Regions from separate parts of the Vibrio sp. Vb1574 genome, predicted to be linked through region 2. Evidence: riboswitches for the same ligand, from Rfam matches in the RefSeq annotation. Region 2 holds a riboswitch; the other holds the start of a gene.
The links. Region 2 has a riboswitch for lysine ahead of tet(35) (tetracycline efflux Na+/H+ antiporter family transporter Tet(35)). Riboswitches for the same ligand answer to the same signal wherever they lie in the genome.

Region 1: another riboswitch for lysine. It lies ahead of lysC (lysine-sensitive aspartokinase 3); the one in region 2 lies ahead of tet(35) (tetracycline efflux Na+/H+ antiporter family transporter Tet(35)).

The regions. Positions count from the first base shown of each region.
Region 1 is NZ_JAWOTC010000060.1:8,760-15,673, reverse strand. It holds gene metH (methionine synthase) at 1-1,840, shown strand, start outside; gene lysC (lysine-sensitive aspartokinase 3) at 1,927-3,279, opposite strand; lysine riboswitch at 3,381-3,559, opposite strand; gene R7O12_RS22530 (pyridoxal-phosphate-dependent aminotransferase family protein) at 3,780-4,901, shown strand; gene R7O12_RS22525 (PglL family O-oligosaccharyltransferase) at 4,964-6,742, opposite strand; gene uvrA (excinuclease ABC subunit UvrA) at 6,810-6,914, opposite strand, start outside.
Region 2 is NZ_JAWOTC010000005.1:79,519-86,432, forward strand. It holds gene mnmA (tRNA 2-thiouridine(34) synthase MnmA) at 1-290, opposite strand, end outside; gene R7O12_RS05605 (hypothetical protein) at 479-748, shown strand; gene R7O12_RS05610 (inosine/guanosine kinase) at 866-2,170, shown strand; gene R7O12_RS05615 (H-NS family nucleoid-associated regulatory protein) at 2,297-2,704, opposite strand; lysine riboswitch at 3,287-3,469, shown strand; gene tet(35) (tetracycline efflux Na+/H+ antiporter family transporter Tet(35)) at 3,579-5,180, shown strand; His leader region at 5,361-5,498, shown strand; gene hisG (ATP phosphoribosyltransferase) at 5,552-6,448, shown strand; gene hisD (histidinol dehydrogenase) at 6,454-6,914, shown strand, end outside.

The DNA of each region.
Region 1 (6,914 bases), on a different contig from region 2:
TGAGGCTGTGGAAGATGTCGTTCTTAACCGTCATGATGACGCCACTGAGAGATTGTTAGATATCGCGGCGGAATATGCAGGCAAAGGGGTAGGTAAAGAGGAGGATGCCTCTGCACTTGAGTGGAGAACTTGGCCTGTTGAAAAGCGCTTAGAGCACGCGTTAGTGAAAGGAATAACTGAGTTCATCGTTGATGATACCGAAGAGGCTCGTGTCAACGCTTCAAAGCCATTAGAGGTGATTGAAGGCCCATTAATGGATGGGATGAACGTCGTCGGAGACTTGTTTGGTGAAGGTAAAATGTTCCTTCCTCAGGTCGTAAAATCTGCACGAGTGATGAAGCAAGCAGTCGCGCATCTGGAGCCCTACATCAATGCAGAAAAGCAGGTGGGACAAACAAACGGTAAGATTTTGCTAGCGACGGTCAAAGGTGATGTACATGATATCGGGAAAAATATCGTTGGCGTTGTATTGCAGTGCAATAACTACGAAATTATCGATCTTGGTGTCATGGTTCCTTGCGAAAAGATCTTAAAAGTAGCGCAAGAAGAAAACGTCGATATTATTGGTTTATCAGGGTTGATCACGCCTTCATTAGACGAAATGGTGCATGTTGCAAAAGAGATGGAGCGTCTCGACTTTAACTTACCTCTTCTCATCGGTGGCGCAACAACGTCAAAAGCCCATACAGCAGTTAAGATTGAGCAAAATTACAAGCATCCAGTGGTTTACGTGAACAACGCCTCACGTGCAGTGGGCGTATGTACTTCTCTTCTGTCAGATGAACGTCGCCCTGAGTTTGTTGAAAAACTTGAAGCTGATTACGAACGAGTACGTGATCAACATAATCGAAAGAAACCGAGAACCAAACCAGTGACATTAGAAGCGGCTCGAGCGAATAAAGTTGCTATCGATTGGGAAGCTTACACCCCTCCAGTGCCTGTTAAGCCTGGCATTCATATCTTCGATGATTTTGATGTGGCTATATTACGTCAATACATCGATTGGACACCATTCTTTATGACTTGGTCACTTGTGGGTAAGTATCCAACAATTTTCCAACATGAAGAAGTTGGTGAAGAAGCAAAACGTTTATTCGAAGATGCCAACGAGTTACTTGATCGAGTTGAGCGAGAAGGCCTGTTAAAAGCGCGTGGAATGTGTGGCTTATTCCCTGCTGCGAGCGTGGGGGACGACATTGAAGTTTATGCTGATGAAACTCGTACCGACGTTGTGAAAGTATTACGTAACTTGCGACAACAGACCGAGAAACCAAAAGGATTCAACTATTGTTTATCCGACTACATCGCACCTAAAGAGTCGGGTAAACATGATTGGATAGGGGCATTTGCTGTCACTGGTGGTATTGGTGAACGAGAGCTTGCTGATGAATACAAAGCACAGGGAGATGATTACAACGCAATTATGATTCAAGCGGTGGCGGATCGCCTAGCCGAAGCGTTTGCTGAGTATTTGCATGAGCGTGTCCGTAAAGAAATTTGGGGTTATGCAGCTGATGAAGATTTATCTAACGATGATCTCATTCGTGAAAAATACCAAGGTATTCGCCCTGCGCCGGGTTATCCCGCGTGTCCTGAACATACTGAAAAAGGACCGCTTTGGGAGTTACTTAATGTGGAAGAGAACATTGGTATGACTCTAACCTCCAGCTATGCAATGTATCCGGGCGCGTCAGTCTCTGGTTGGTATTTCTCTCATCCTGACTCACGTTACTTTGCGATCGCACAGATCCAAGAAGATCAGCTAGAGAGTTACGCCGATCGTAAGGGGTGGGATAGGATCGAGGCTGAAAAATGGTTAGGGCCAAACATTAACGGTTAAATTGATGTTTACCTCGTCCAAATGTAACAACTAATGAAACGACAAAGGGCTGCAAATACGCAGCCCTTTGTTTTATTGAGTTGAACTTACTTCTCAAACAACTCAGTGTGGAGTTTTTGTATGGCTTGTTTCGATACCGATTCATGGAGCAAGAAGCATAAGTTGTGAGGGCTAGCGCCATAACAAATCATGCGTAGGTTAAAATCTTCTAGCGTGCCAAAAACCTGTTTCGCGTAGCCTTTACTCTCACTCATGTTGTTTCCAATGAGAGCAACGAGGCATAGGTCATGTTCAACTTCTACCTTACATAACTCTTCTAACTCTTCTCGTGCAGCTTGCGGCAGCTGTGGTGCTCCGCCAGAGGTATCAGTTTGATCAAGTGTTAACGATACACTGATTTCAGATGTCGTGATCAAATCGACAGAGATCTTATGCTTTGCAAGGATCTCAAAGACCTTTGCTAAAAAACCGTATGCGTGGAACATATTGGCGCTGCGTAGCGTTACCATGGTTTGGTTACAACGCAAAGCTAGCGCACGGAATAACGGTGAGCTTTCGACTTGGTGGCGAATCCAAGTTCCCCCTTTTTCTGGCTCTTTCGATGACCCTACAAATACCGGAATGTCGTGGCGCAATGCAGGTACTAGCGTAGAAGGGTGAAGGATTTTAGCGCCAAAGTTAGCCATTTCTGAAGCTTCACTAAAGCTGATCTCGGGAATTGGTGAGGCTTTTGGTGCAATTCGCGGGTCTGTTGTGTAGATTCCCGGAACATCAGTCCAGATTTCTAGCCCTGCCGCTTTAACGCTCTCAGCAATTAAGGCGGCGCTGTAATCGCTGCCCCCTCGACCTAATGTTGTTGTATTACCGGCTTCGTCAGATCCTATGAAGCCTTGAGTAACAACAACGGATTGTTGGCAAAGTGGTACGAGTTTATCTTGCGCAAGCGTCGAAATTGCTTCAATGTTTGGCTCCGCGCGACCAAAGTTGTCATCAGTACGCAGCACATCGCGGATATCAAAGCGCACTGCTTGAATGCCTCGCTCACACATTAACTGAGTTAGAATGTGCGTCGACATGAGTTCACCACATGCGACTAAATGATCGGTTAACTTCGCACTAGCTTGGATAGATGCAGCCTCGGCCAGGCTGGTTACGGTATCTAATATGCCATACACCTCGGCAGCAGTTTTCGTGCTGTCTTCGAGCTGAGTTAAAATGGCGTCATGAATGTTGGCCAGATTTTGCAGCAGCTCAGTACGGTGCGTTTGATCCTGAACGCCGTTGGCGAGTTCTACCAATAGGTTGGTGACGCCAGAGCAAGCGCTGCTCACGACCAGGCGAGTATTTGGATTGTTTTCGATAATGGTGGCGCAACGACTCATTGCCTCAAAGTTGGCAACACTGGTTCCACCGAATTTAGCTACGTTAAATGCGCTCACTGCGTTCTCCCACGACTTCCTAAAAAATTGTACATCCAATGTTTAGTGAGAAAAGGAACAGAGCAAAAAGAGAGGTATTTAGAATGCTATTTGAAAAATTTACCCTCAGAAGCCCTTCATCAGACTGCGCTGATGACAGTTGATGGGATTCAGCCCAATTCAACCGACAAGTCAAATCCTGCAACTTTGACTTACCTCGGCACTACTCCCCCTCAATGATTGGTGTTGGAATTGCGGTTCCACAAATCATCTACCTGGGTAGCGCTCCTCTTCTACATAAAGCTCAAACATTGAACGGTTTTGAGGCCTTAATGTCAATCAATATTTCAACCTTTATGGTGTTTTTTATTAACGATTTTGTGACACTGGTTTGACCTCCATACTTACGGCTAATTGCTGATAGAGGAAAAATCTATTAGGGTGAAGAACCCTACACCTGAGCCATGTTATTGAATAGAACTTTTAGAATGCTCAGGATAAAAGATAATCAAGGAGCTGACATGTCGATCCAAAGCTTTATTCCACCTCACCGTATTTTAATGGGACCTGGTCCTTCTGATATTTATCCTCAAGTGTTACAAGCACTAAGCCGTCCTACTGTAGGTCACCTTGATCCTCTGTTTATCGGTATGATGGATGAGCTCAAGCAGCTATTGAAGTATGTCTTTCAAACTGACAATGAGTTCACTATTGCGGTTTCAGCGCCAGGTAGTGCAGGGATGGAAACCTGCTTTGTAAACTTGATCGAGAAAGGCGATAAAGTGATCGTCTGCCGTAATGGTGTATTTGGTGAACGCATGCGCGAAAATGTCGTCCGTGCTGGTGGTGAAGTTGTTATCGTCGATGATGAATGGGGGACGCCTGTTTCCATTGATAAAGTCGAGCAAGCATTCGAACAGCACCCAGATACAAAAGTTCTTGCTTTTGTGCATGCGGAAACCTCAACTGGTGCAGTCAGTGATGCTCAAGCATTGGGTAAGCTGGCGAAACAGCATAATGCATTATCTATTGTTGATGCGGTGACATCGCTTGGTGGTGTGCCGTTAAAAGTGGATGAATGGCAACTGGATGCGGTTTACTCTGGTAGTCAAAAATGTTTGTCATGTGTACCTGGGCTCTCACCAGTGACGTTTTCTCCTGCCGCGATTGAAAAGATTCAAGCAAGAACAACACCAGTACAGAGTTGGTTCCTCGATCAGAGTTTAGTTTTGGGGTATTGGAGTGGAGAAGGCAAGCGTAGTTACCATCATACGGCGCCAGTTAATAGCTTGTATGCGCTTCATGAAGCTTTATTGATACTGAAAAATGAAGGATTAGAAAACGCTTGGGCTCGTCACCAACTGATGCATGAAAAACTCAAAAATGGCTTACAAAAGTTAGGCTTTGAATTTGTTGTGGACGAAGCCCATCGGTTGCCACAATTAAATGCGATTTACGTGCCTGAAGGAATTGATGAAGCAAAAGTTCGTGCTCACTTGCTAGAAACCTATAACCTAGAAATTGGTGCAGGCCTTGGGGCATTAGCTGGTAAAGCGTGGCGTATTGGCTTAATGGGTTACGGCGCTCGATCTGAAAACGTTGCGCTGTGCTTAAAAGCGTTAGAAGAGTCACTCACTGAATAAAATCATACAGCAATGAGATGAAGAAAAGCGAAGGTCATCCCTTCGCTTTTTTGTACTTATTACTATTCACCTGAAGTGGGGGCTGGTGAGGCAGAGATTGCTTGAGAAGGTGGTTGGTAATTGACGTCACTGAAATCAATCTTCGGGAACAAAAACTGCGCTTCAGCTCTAATTTGCTCCGCTTTACTTGAGTCATCTAAGCCTTGGTAGGCCAAAATCAAATTATTATAAAATGCAGGGCGAGGCTTATCTTTGATGATTTTTAGCGACCAATCGATATAAGGCTGAATCAAGGTTGCGTCTTGTTGGTACAGCCCAAGGTTTAAAAACGTGCTATAGACATCCCAATCAAATCTGTCTTTCCAAACTACAGGGTTACTGACTTGATTCAGAATATCAGGGTTAGTTGGTCTAGTGGTCTCAAACTTCGTCAATACATAGTTCGTATGTAATGCGCTTACCATGTAAAACGTAAACGCAACGGGAAGTACCAAACTAAAAACACGCAGCAAGCTTTTGGTCACATTACTAAAGCCGACTTGTCGATAACGAGAGACGCGCTGATCGACCCAGTACAGTAGGATAACGAAGATCAACCAATGCACGAGAGAGTGGTAGAAAGGGTATTCCAGTTGTGAGTGCAATACGATAGGTATAAACAAGGCCAGCAACGCAAGACGAGTTCCGCGTTTGGCTTGATAGATTCGATACAGTACCAGTGCCATCGCTAAGAAGATGCCGAGTATTGGCAGCAAGCCACCTTCTACTCCCCAGTAAAGCAGCTCGTTATGCGGATGATCCATGGCTGGCAAACCAGCTGGGTAATTCTCATTTAGGGCATGTTGACGAGCCGTATACAGCATGTACTCAGATTCAAACTTACCATATCCATAACCAGTAAAAGGCTTTTCAATCACCATGTCTAATGTTTGCGGAAAAGTATACGCTCGAGGAGACTCCATATTTACTTTTTCTGCGGCTAACCCACCTCCATCAGGAAAGGCAAGATGCATGACAACGACTGAGAGTAAGAGCCCACTTACAAGTGACACAACCCAGCGGATAAAGCGCCCTTTGGTTGCAAAGCGGTACATGTATGGAATGACCAACAACACGGCGATGACCGAGGCTAACCAACCAGTGCGTGAAGCCAACGCCACAATTAGTGGTAAAGTTAAAACTGGTACGGCATAGAGAAGGTAAACATCGCTTAACTTACGATCGTATTTGTAGGGCTGACGTGCAAGTAAATAGCTGGCAATCACCAACCCTGTCGCAAGAAAACTGGCCATTACATTGGGCTGTTGGAAAATACCATAAGGACGATTGGCCACCGTGTCGTAACCAAACGGATTGCCTGGTTTGAGATACAGATATTGTGTCAAACCAAAAATGGCTTCGATAACAACCGCAAGGACAATGAACCATAATAGGCGTTGGCGATGTTTATTACTGAAATGAAATTGTTGTAAAACAATAAAGAACAGGACACCACACCACAGGCCTATGAGCTTATTGGCTGCCAAGCTGCTATTCGCATTTGGGTACAGAATGGGCACTGTCATGATAAGAGCACTAATGAACAAGCCGATGGTTAGTTTTGAGTAACGTAGCACTCGATTATTCGCTAGTTGGTAACACCCAATGCCTAATGCAAAGCTAAAAGCAATCCAAGTTGTCACATTGAACGAAAGCGAAAGCCCCGAACCGCCGGGGTTGGGCATGAAAAAGTGCATTGCCAACACAAATAGTGTTGCCAAGGCAATGAGAAACTTGCGATTGAGGGGAACCTGTACTTTTTCGGGAGAAAGCTTTGTTCCACTTACATGTATAGTAGCCATAGTTATTGCGTTGTTTTGAATGAAAAAAGACCAGCACTTGCTGGTCTCGATACTTTACCTGTTTTTTCTACTTCAACATAGGCTTGAGGAAGTGAGCTGTGTGCGAACCCTCGATTTGCGACACATCTTCCGGAGTGCCTTGAGCGATTATCTCGCCGCCACCTTGACCCCC
Region 2 (6,914 bases):
GGAGTACGGCCAGCTTTGTATTCAGCAAGGAAGTACTCAAATACGTTATCCCAGTATTCGGCAGCAAAGTTGATAGTGTGTAGGTGGATGCCTAGCTTGTCACATACTGCCTGAGCGTCAGCAAGATCTTCTGCCGCTGTACAATATTCTTCGTTGTCATCTTCTTCCCAGTTCTTCATGAAAAGGCCTTCTACTTGGTAGCCTTGCTGCTTTAGAAGATACGCGGAAACAGATGAATCAACGCCGCCGGACATACCGACGATGACTTTCTTTTGGCTGTTATCAGACATTACTAAACACCACTTAAATAAACGGGATGCAGATTCTATCAGAATCCACAGACCGGTGACAGATCCGAGATCGAAATCACAATTCGTTTCGCTGGATTTTTCTTCAACAAAGATTCGAACGAGTAATTTCGCAAGTATAGAAGAGGTATATATGGCATAGTTGGCCAAAATCCAAGAGGAAACACCAAATGACAGAAGAAAACCAATTTATGCAAGAAAGTGAGTTGATTGAAATTGTGGAAAATCAGCTCGAAGATGGCAACCCGCTTAAAGTAAAAGAAACCCTTATGCGTTTAATGATGACTGGCACACCACGTGAAGATGCGGTTGCGATGATGGCATGTGCGATGTCAATTGAGATTTTTGATGTAATGAAGAATGAAGGTGAGTTCAACCTAAAGCGTTATAGCGAGCACCTTGAGCAACTACCAGATCTCAGCTTTATGGAAGGTGAATAAGCCACCTAAAAGAAAAAAGCTGTCAGCAAACGTTTGCTATAATCGCTTTTATTGCTGCTTTATTATAAGCGGTATAGAATCCGCTCTCCTTTTCATCCCCTTACTCAGACTGACAATATGAAATTTCCTGGACAACGCAAATCGAAGCACTATTTTCCTGTTCATGCTCGTGACCCGCTGGTGAGCCAAGCACAAGAAAGCAAGAAGATGACGCGCACTCACATCATTGGTATTGACCAAACCTTGGTTGATATTGAAGCAAAAGTTACAACGGATGTGATTGAAAAGTACGGTCTGAGTAAAGGTCACTCTCTGGTTATCGATGACGAAAGAGCAGAAGAGTTATACCAGCAACTGAAAGAAGAGAACTTGATTACCAATGAGTATGCGGGCGGTACAATTGGTAACACGCTACATAACTACTCCGTGCTAGCGGATGACCGCTCCACACTACTTGGAGTGATGAGCCAGGATATTAAGATTGGCAGCTACGGTTACCGTTATCTTTGTAATACATCAAGCCGCATGGACTTGAACTACCTACAAGGTGTAGATGGTGCAATTGGCCGTTGTTTTGCTCTTATCACAGAAGACGGTGAACGTACTTTTGCTATCAGCGAAGGGCAAATGAACCAACTCCATCCTGATAGCATTCCAGAGAAAATCTTTAAAAATGCATCAGCACTTGTACTGACGTCATATCTAGTACGTTGCAAAGACGGCGACCCAATGCCGGAAGCAACAATGAAAGCAATTGAGTACGCGAAAAAGAATGATGTGCCTGTTGTTCTGACTTTAGGCACAAAGTTTGTTATTCAAGATGACCCTAAATATTGGCAAGAATTCATTCGAGATAACGTTTCAGTCGTTGCGATGAATGAAGATGAAGCAGAAGCTCTGACGGGGGAATCTGATCCACTTGCTGCGTCTGATAAAACATTGGAGTGGGCTGATCTAGTATTGTGCACGGCGGGTCCTGTAGGTCTATTTATGGCTGGGTATACGGAAGATAGCGCGAAGCGCGAAACTTCTTTGCCATTACTTCCAGGGTCAATTGCTGAATTTAATCGTTATGAATTTAGTCGTCCGGCGAAAAAAGACTCATGCGAGGCGCCAATAAAAGTGTACTCGCATATCTCGCCATATATGGGTGGTCCAGAAAAAATTAAGAATACAAATGGCGCAGGTGATGCCGCGTTATCTGCGGTTCTTCATGATATGGCAGCAAATAAATACCATAAAGAAAATGTGCCTAATTCAAGCAAGCACAGTAACGAGTATTTAACTTACTCTTCTTTTTCTCAAGTCTGCAAATACGCAAACCGTGCGAGCTACGAAGTTCTCGTGCAACATTCACCACGATTGTCGCGCGGACTTCCTGAGCGAGAAGATAGCCTAGAAGAAGCATACTGGGAACGTTAATACGAAGCGGTTTAATTAACTATTCTGTAACTAAAGTAAAAGGCGCATTAAGAAATGTGCCTTTTTTATTTGTAATGGTTTAAATAAAAAGGCTCCCTATGGGAGCCTTTTAAAAATAGCACGGATCTAGATTAGGAACTCATCCAGAGATTTACCTGCATCAAGTTGCTCTTGAATCGCCGAAGGTGTACGACCTTGGCCAGTCCAAGTTTTCTCATTACCGTTTGAATCTGTGTATTTGTATTTAGCAGGGCGAGGTGCGCGCTTCGCTTTGCCTTTCGTCTTAGTTTCGCCAGATAGCGCAGTAATAAGTGCTTCTACATCAATACCGTCTTGAGCGATTTTCTCAGCAATCTCTGCAAGCTTAGCTTCTTGCTCTGCTTGTGCTGCGCGTTCTGCTTCTTCTGCTTCACGACGCTCATCTACGACAGTAGTGAGTTTATCTAGAGCTTCTTCCAATTGTTCTAGAGTCAGCTCACGAGAAAATGCACGAAGGCTACGGATATTTAGAAGGGTTTTAGTCAGCTCTGACATAACGATTCCTATTAAAAGGTTAATGTGTTGGGCACTTTTTATCGTTACGATTAAATAATGCCAATCTATAAATAAACAAAGAGTCCTTATATTTAACTTTATCTTTTCCTTATGTGCAAATGCTAAATCAAGATTTTGTTTAAATTTGACTATTTTTTAAAGCAATTAATATTATTACACTCGAAATAAATCATTATTAGATGAGAACTAAAATCAACAATCATTATTGTATAGAGAGAGTGACAGCTTGGTTTTTTATAAAAAAATTTGAGTTATTACTTAAAAATATGAAGCATCCATCTTTAATGCTGTGTCATATATCCTTAATTTATTGATATAAGATAAACCATGATATTTCTAAGGTAGTAATAATGTTTCATAAATAACATGATTGATGTGATTTCAGTTGCACAAAACTTATGGAAGTAGGCAAGGTTTATAAATTATCTCAGCCATTATTTATTTGTTTAATTTAGTTTGATGTGTTGCATTGACTCTCATCATAAGTACAATGGCTGCCACCTGATGCAATATTGCAGACAATTTGTTGTTAATTTGTACAGTTAGTGGTTAATTGTTTGTTGTTGCCGTAGAGGCGCGGTCTCGAAGAGTAGCTATTATTGGGGTGATGCCAATGAGTAATAGTGGAAGGCGAAGATTGCCGAAGTAAGTAACTCATCAAAGTTACTTGCTGGGGTTGTATCTGAAAGGAACAACACTGCCATAGTATATATTCACATTAAACTATGGAGCGCTACTGTAGGGTTGGGTGGAGTGTTCGCTTCCCTGTCGCTAAGTTCAACATGAGCACGTATCGTATGCTACGTGACTTGTCTGCAGTAGATCTCTAGCCAAACTTTGGTTTTTGAAGATCATGAATTTAATAGATTTTTCTAGTTCTCCTGTTTCATTATTGCCACCTATTGTCGCTTTGACTTTGGCGATTTTTACTCGACGTGTATTAGTTTCCTTGGGTGTAGGTATCGTGCTAGGTGCGGTGCTACTTAATAGCTGGTCTATCAGCGACACCGCAGGTTACGTCAGTTCTCAAGTTTCTTCTGTCTTTATTGAAGATGGCGGAATTAACACTTGGAACATGAGCATTGTTGGTTTCCTAATCTTATTAGGTATGACAACAGCTTTATTAACGCTATCTGGCGGTACTCGTGCTTTTGCTGAATGGGCACAATCTCGAGTGAAGAGTAAACGCGGCTCCAAACTTCTTGCCGCCTTTTTAGGCGTATTCATTTTTGTCGATGATTACTTTAATAGCCTTGCTGTTGGTGCGATCTCTCGCCCAGTAACCGATCGCTTTTATGTGTCTCGCGCTAAGCTTGCGTACATTCTAGACTCAACCGCTGCTCCAATGTGTGTAATTATGCCTGCTTCTAGCTGGGGTGCTTACATTATTACTATTATTGGCGGGATCTTAGTCTCACATGGGATCACAGAGTATTCGGCTCTTGGCGCATATGTTCGTCTTATCCCAATGAACTTCTACGCCGTTTTTGCGCTGCTAATGGTGTTCGCTGTTGCATGGTTTGGTCTTGATATTGGTAAAATGCGTGAGCATGAAATTTCTGCATCGCAAGGTCGTGGCTTTGATAAAGACAAAGAAAATGACTCGCAAGAAGCGCATGACCTAAACGAAGAGCTAGATATCCGTGAAAGTGAAAAGGGTAAAGTGTCAGATTTGATACTTCCTATCGTGACGCTGATTATCGCGACTATCGCTTCAATGCTTTACACGGGTGGCCAAGCATTGGCTGCTGATGGTAAGGAGTTTGCGCTTCTTGGTGCTTTTGAAAATACAGATGTAGGTACATCACTAATCTACGGTAGCTTGCTTGGCTTAGCAGTTGCACTGTTTACTGTTGTGAAGCAAGGTCTACCAATGGCTGAGATCGCACGTACACTTTGGATTGGTGCTAAGTCTATGTTTGGTGCGATTCTAATCTTAGTATTTGCCTGGACCATTGGTTCTGTTATCGGTGATATGAAGACTGGTACTTACCTTTCGACAATGGCGCAGGGCAACATTAACCCGCACTGGCTACCAGTTATCCTATTCTTGTTGTCTGGCCTAATGGCGTTCTCAACAGGTACTTCATGGGGTACGTTCGGTATCATGTTACCAATCGCGGGTGACATGGCTGGGGCAACAGACGTAGCGCTAATGCTACCGATGCTGAGTGCGGTTTTAGCTGGTGCGGTATTCGGTGACCATTGTTCACCAATCTCAGATACGACTATCTTGTCATCGACGGGTGCACGTTGTAACCACATTGATCACGTATCAACACAGCTACCTTATGCATTATCAGTCGCGCTTGTTTCATGCGTCGGCTTTATTGCCCTTGGTATGACTGCTTCAATTGCGTTCTCGTTCATTGCAGCGTCGATCACATTCGTTATCGTTTGCGCTATTTTGTCATGGCTTTCAAAGTCTAAAATAGCGTCTTGCCAGAGTGCGTAATTCACTGATTTAAAAGGTGAAATTGTAGGAGGCTTCGGCCTCCTTTTTTATTTGTATTATACAATTCGAATTTTTTTAAAATTAAGGGTTGAAAAAAGTAATCAGCTTGGTTAGTGTGGTTGGTAACAAAGCAAATGAGAAGAGCCTTGAAATAAGTATGCGTAATTTTGTAATGAACATTCATCACCATCATCACCCAATCTAGTCTTTCGGGAGATGTACGCATACCCGGGAGGCAGGAAACTCCCGGAGGTAAAATCAAAGTAAAAGCAGATTTTAAACCCTCGGGAGACTTCAATCTCCCGAGGGTTTTTTAGTTTTATTAGTTTGAAAAATACTTAGATATCAAAATCTTGTATAGGGACAAAGCAATGCAAACACAACGTTTAAGAATCGCAATTCAGAAAAAAGGTCGTCTTAGCAAAGAGAGTCAAGCTCTACTAAAACAGTGCGGCGTAAAGTTCAACGTGATGGGCGAGCGTTTAGTTGTCCATTCTGAAAATATGCCAATTGATTTACTCTTGGTTCGTGACGACGACATCCCAGGTTTAATTATGGATGGCGTTGTTGACCTTGGCTTTATTGGCGAAAATGAACTAGAAGAAGTTCGCCTTGACCGCAAAGCATTAGGTGAACCCTGCGAGTTTGTTCAGCTTCGTCGACTTGATTTTGGTGGCTGTCGTTTATCTATCGCAATCGACAAGGACGAAGAGTACAACGGTCCACAAGACTTAGCTGGCAAGCGTATTGCTACAACGTATCCTCAACTTCTAAAAGCGTACATGGATGAAGCCGGCGTTCCATTCTCTACATGTATGCTGACAGGCTCTGTAGAAGTTGCGCCTCGCGCGGGTCTCGCTGATGCTATCGCTGATTTGGTTTCTACAGGTGCAACACTGGAAGCGAACGGCCTTAAAGAAGCTGAAATTATCTTCAAATCAAAAGCGACATTGATTCAACGCACAGGTGAGTTCGACGCAGACAAAGTGGCGCTAATCGAAAAGCTGTTAACTCGCATGCAAGGCGTGCAGCAAGCGAAAGAATCTAAGTACATTATGCTTCACGCCCCAGCAGAGAAGTTAGATCAAATTAAAGCGCTACTGCCAGGTGCTGAAGACCCAACTGTTCTTCCTCTTTCTGCAGATAAGCAGAAAATGGCTGTTCACTTGGTGAGTTCTGAAAACCTGTTCTGGGAAACAATGGAACAGCTGAAAGAGTTGGGCGCAAGTTCAATTCTCGTTCTACCAATTGAAAAAATGATGGAGTAAGCATCATGAGAACAGTCGTTTGGCAATCATTAAGTGAGAATCAGCAAGACTCTATTTTGGAGCGCCCTGCTATTGCAGAAGGTGCCAATATCACCACTGCTGTGGCCGAAGTTATTGCTAAAGTTCGAGAAGAAGGTGACTCTGCTCTTATTGAGCTGACAGAAAAGTTTGACCGTGTTAAGCCTGAATCCATTCGTGTTTCTTCTCAGGAAATTAAGGCAGCGTCAGAGCGTTTGTCAGAGTCAATGAAGAGCGCACTAGAGCAAGCTTACGCCAATATTTCTAAGTTCCACAAAGCGCAAAAGCCGCAACCGATCAAGGTGGAAACGCAGCCAGGTGTTCTTTGTGAACAAGTAACACGTCCAATTCAAAAAGTGGGTTTGTACATTCCTGGTGGCAGTGCGCCTTTGCCATCGACTGTTTTGATGCTCGGCGTTCCTGCAAAAATTGCAGGTTGTCGTAAAGT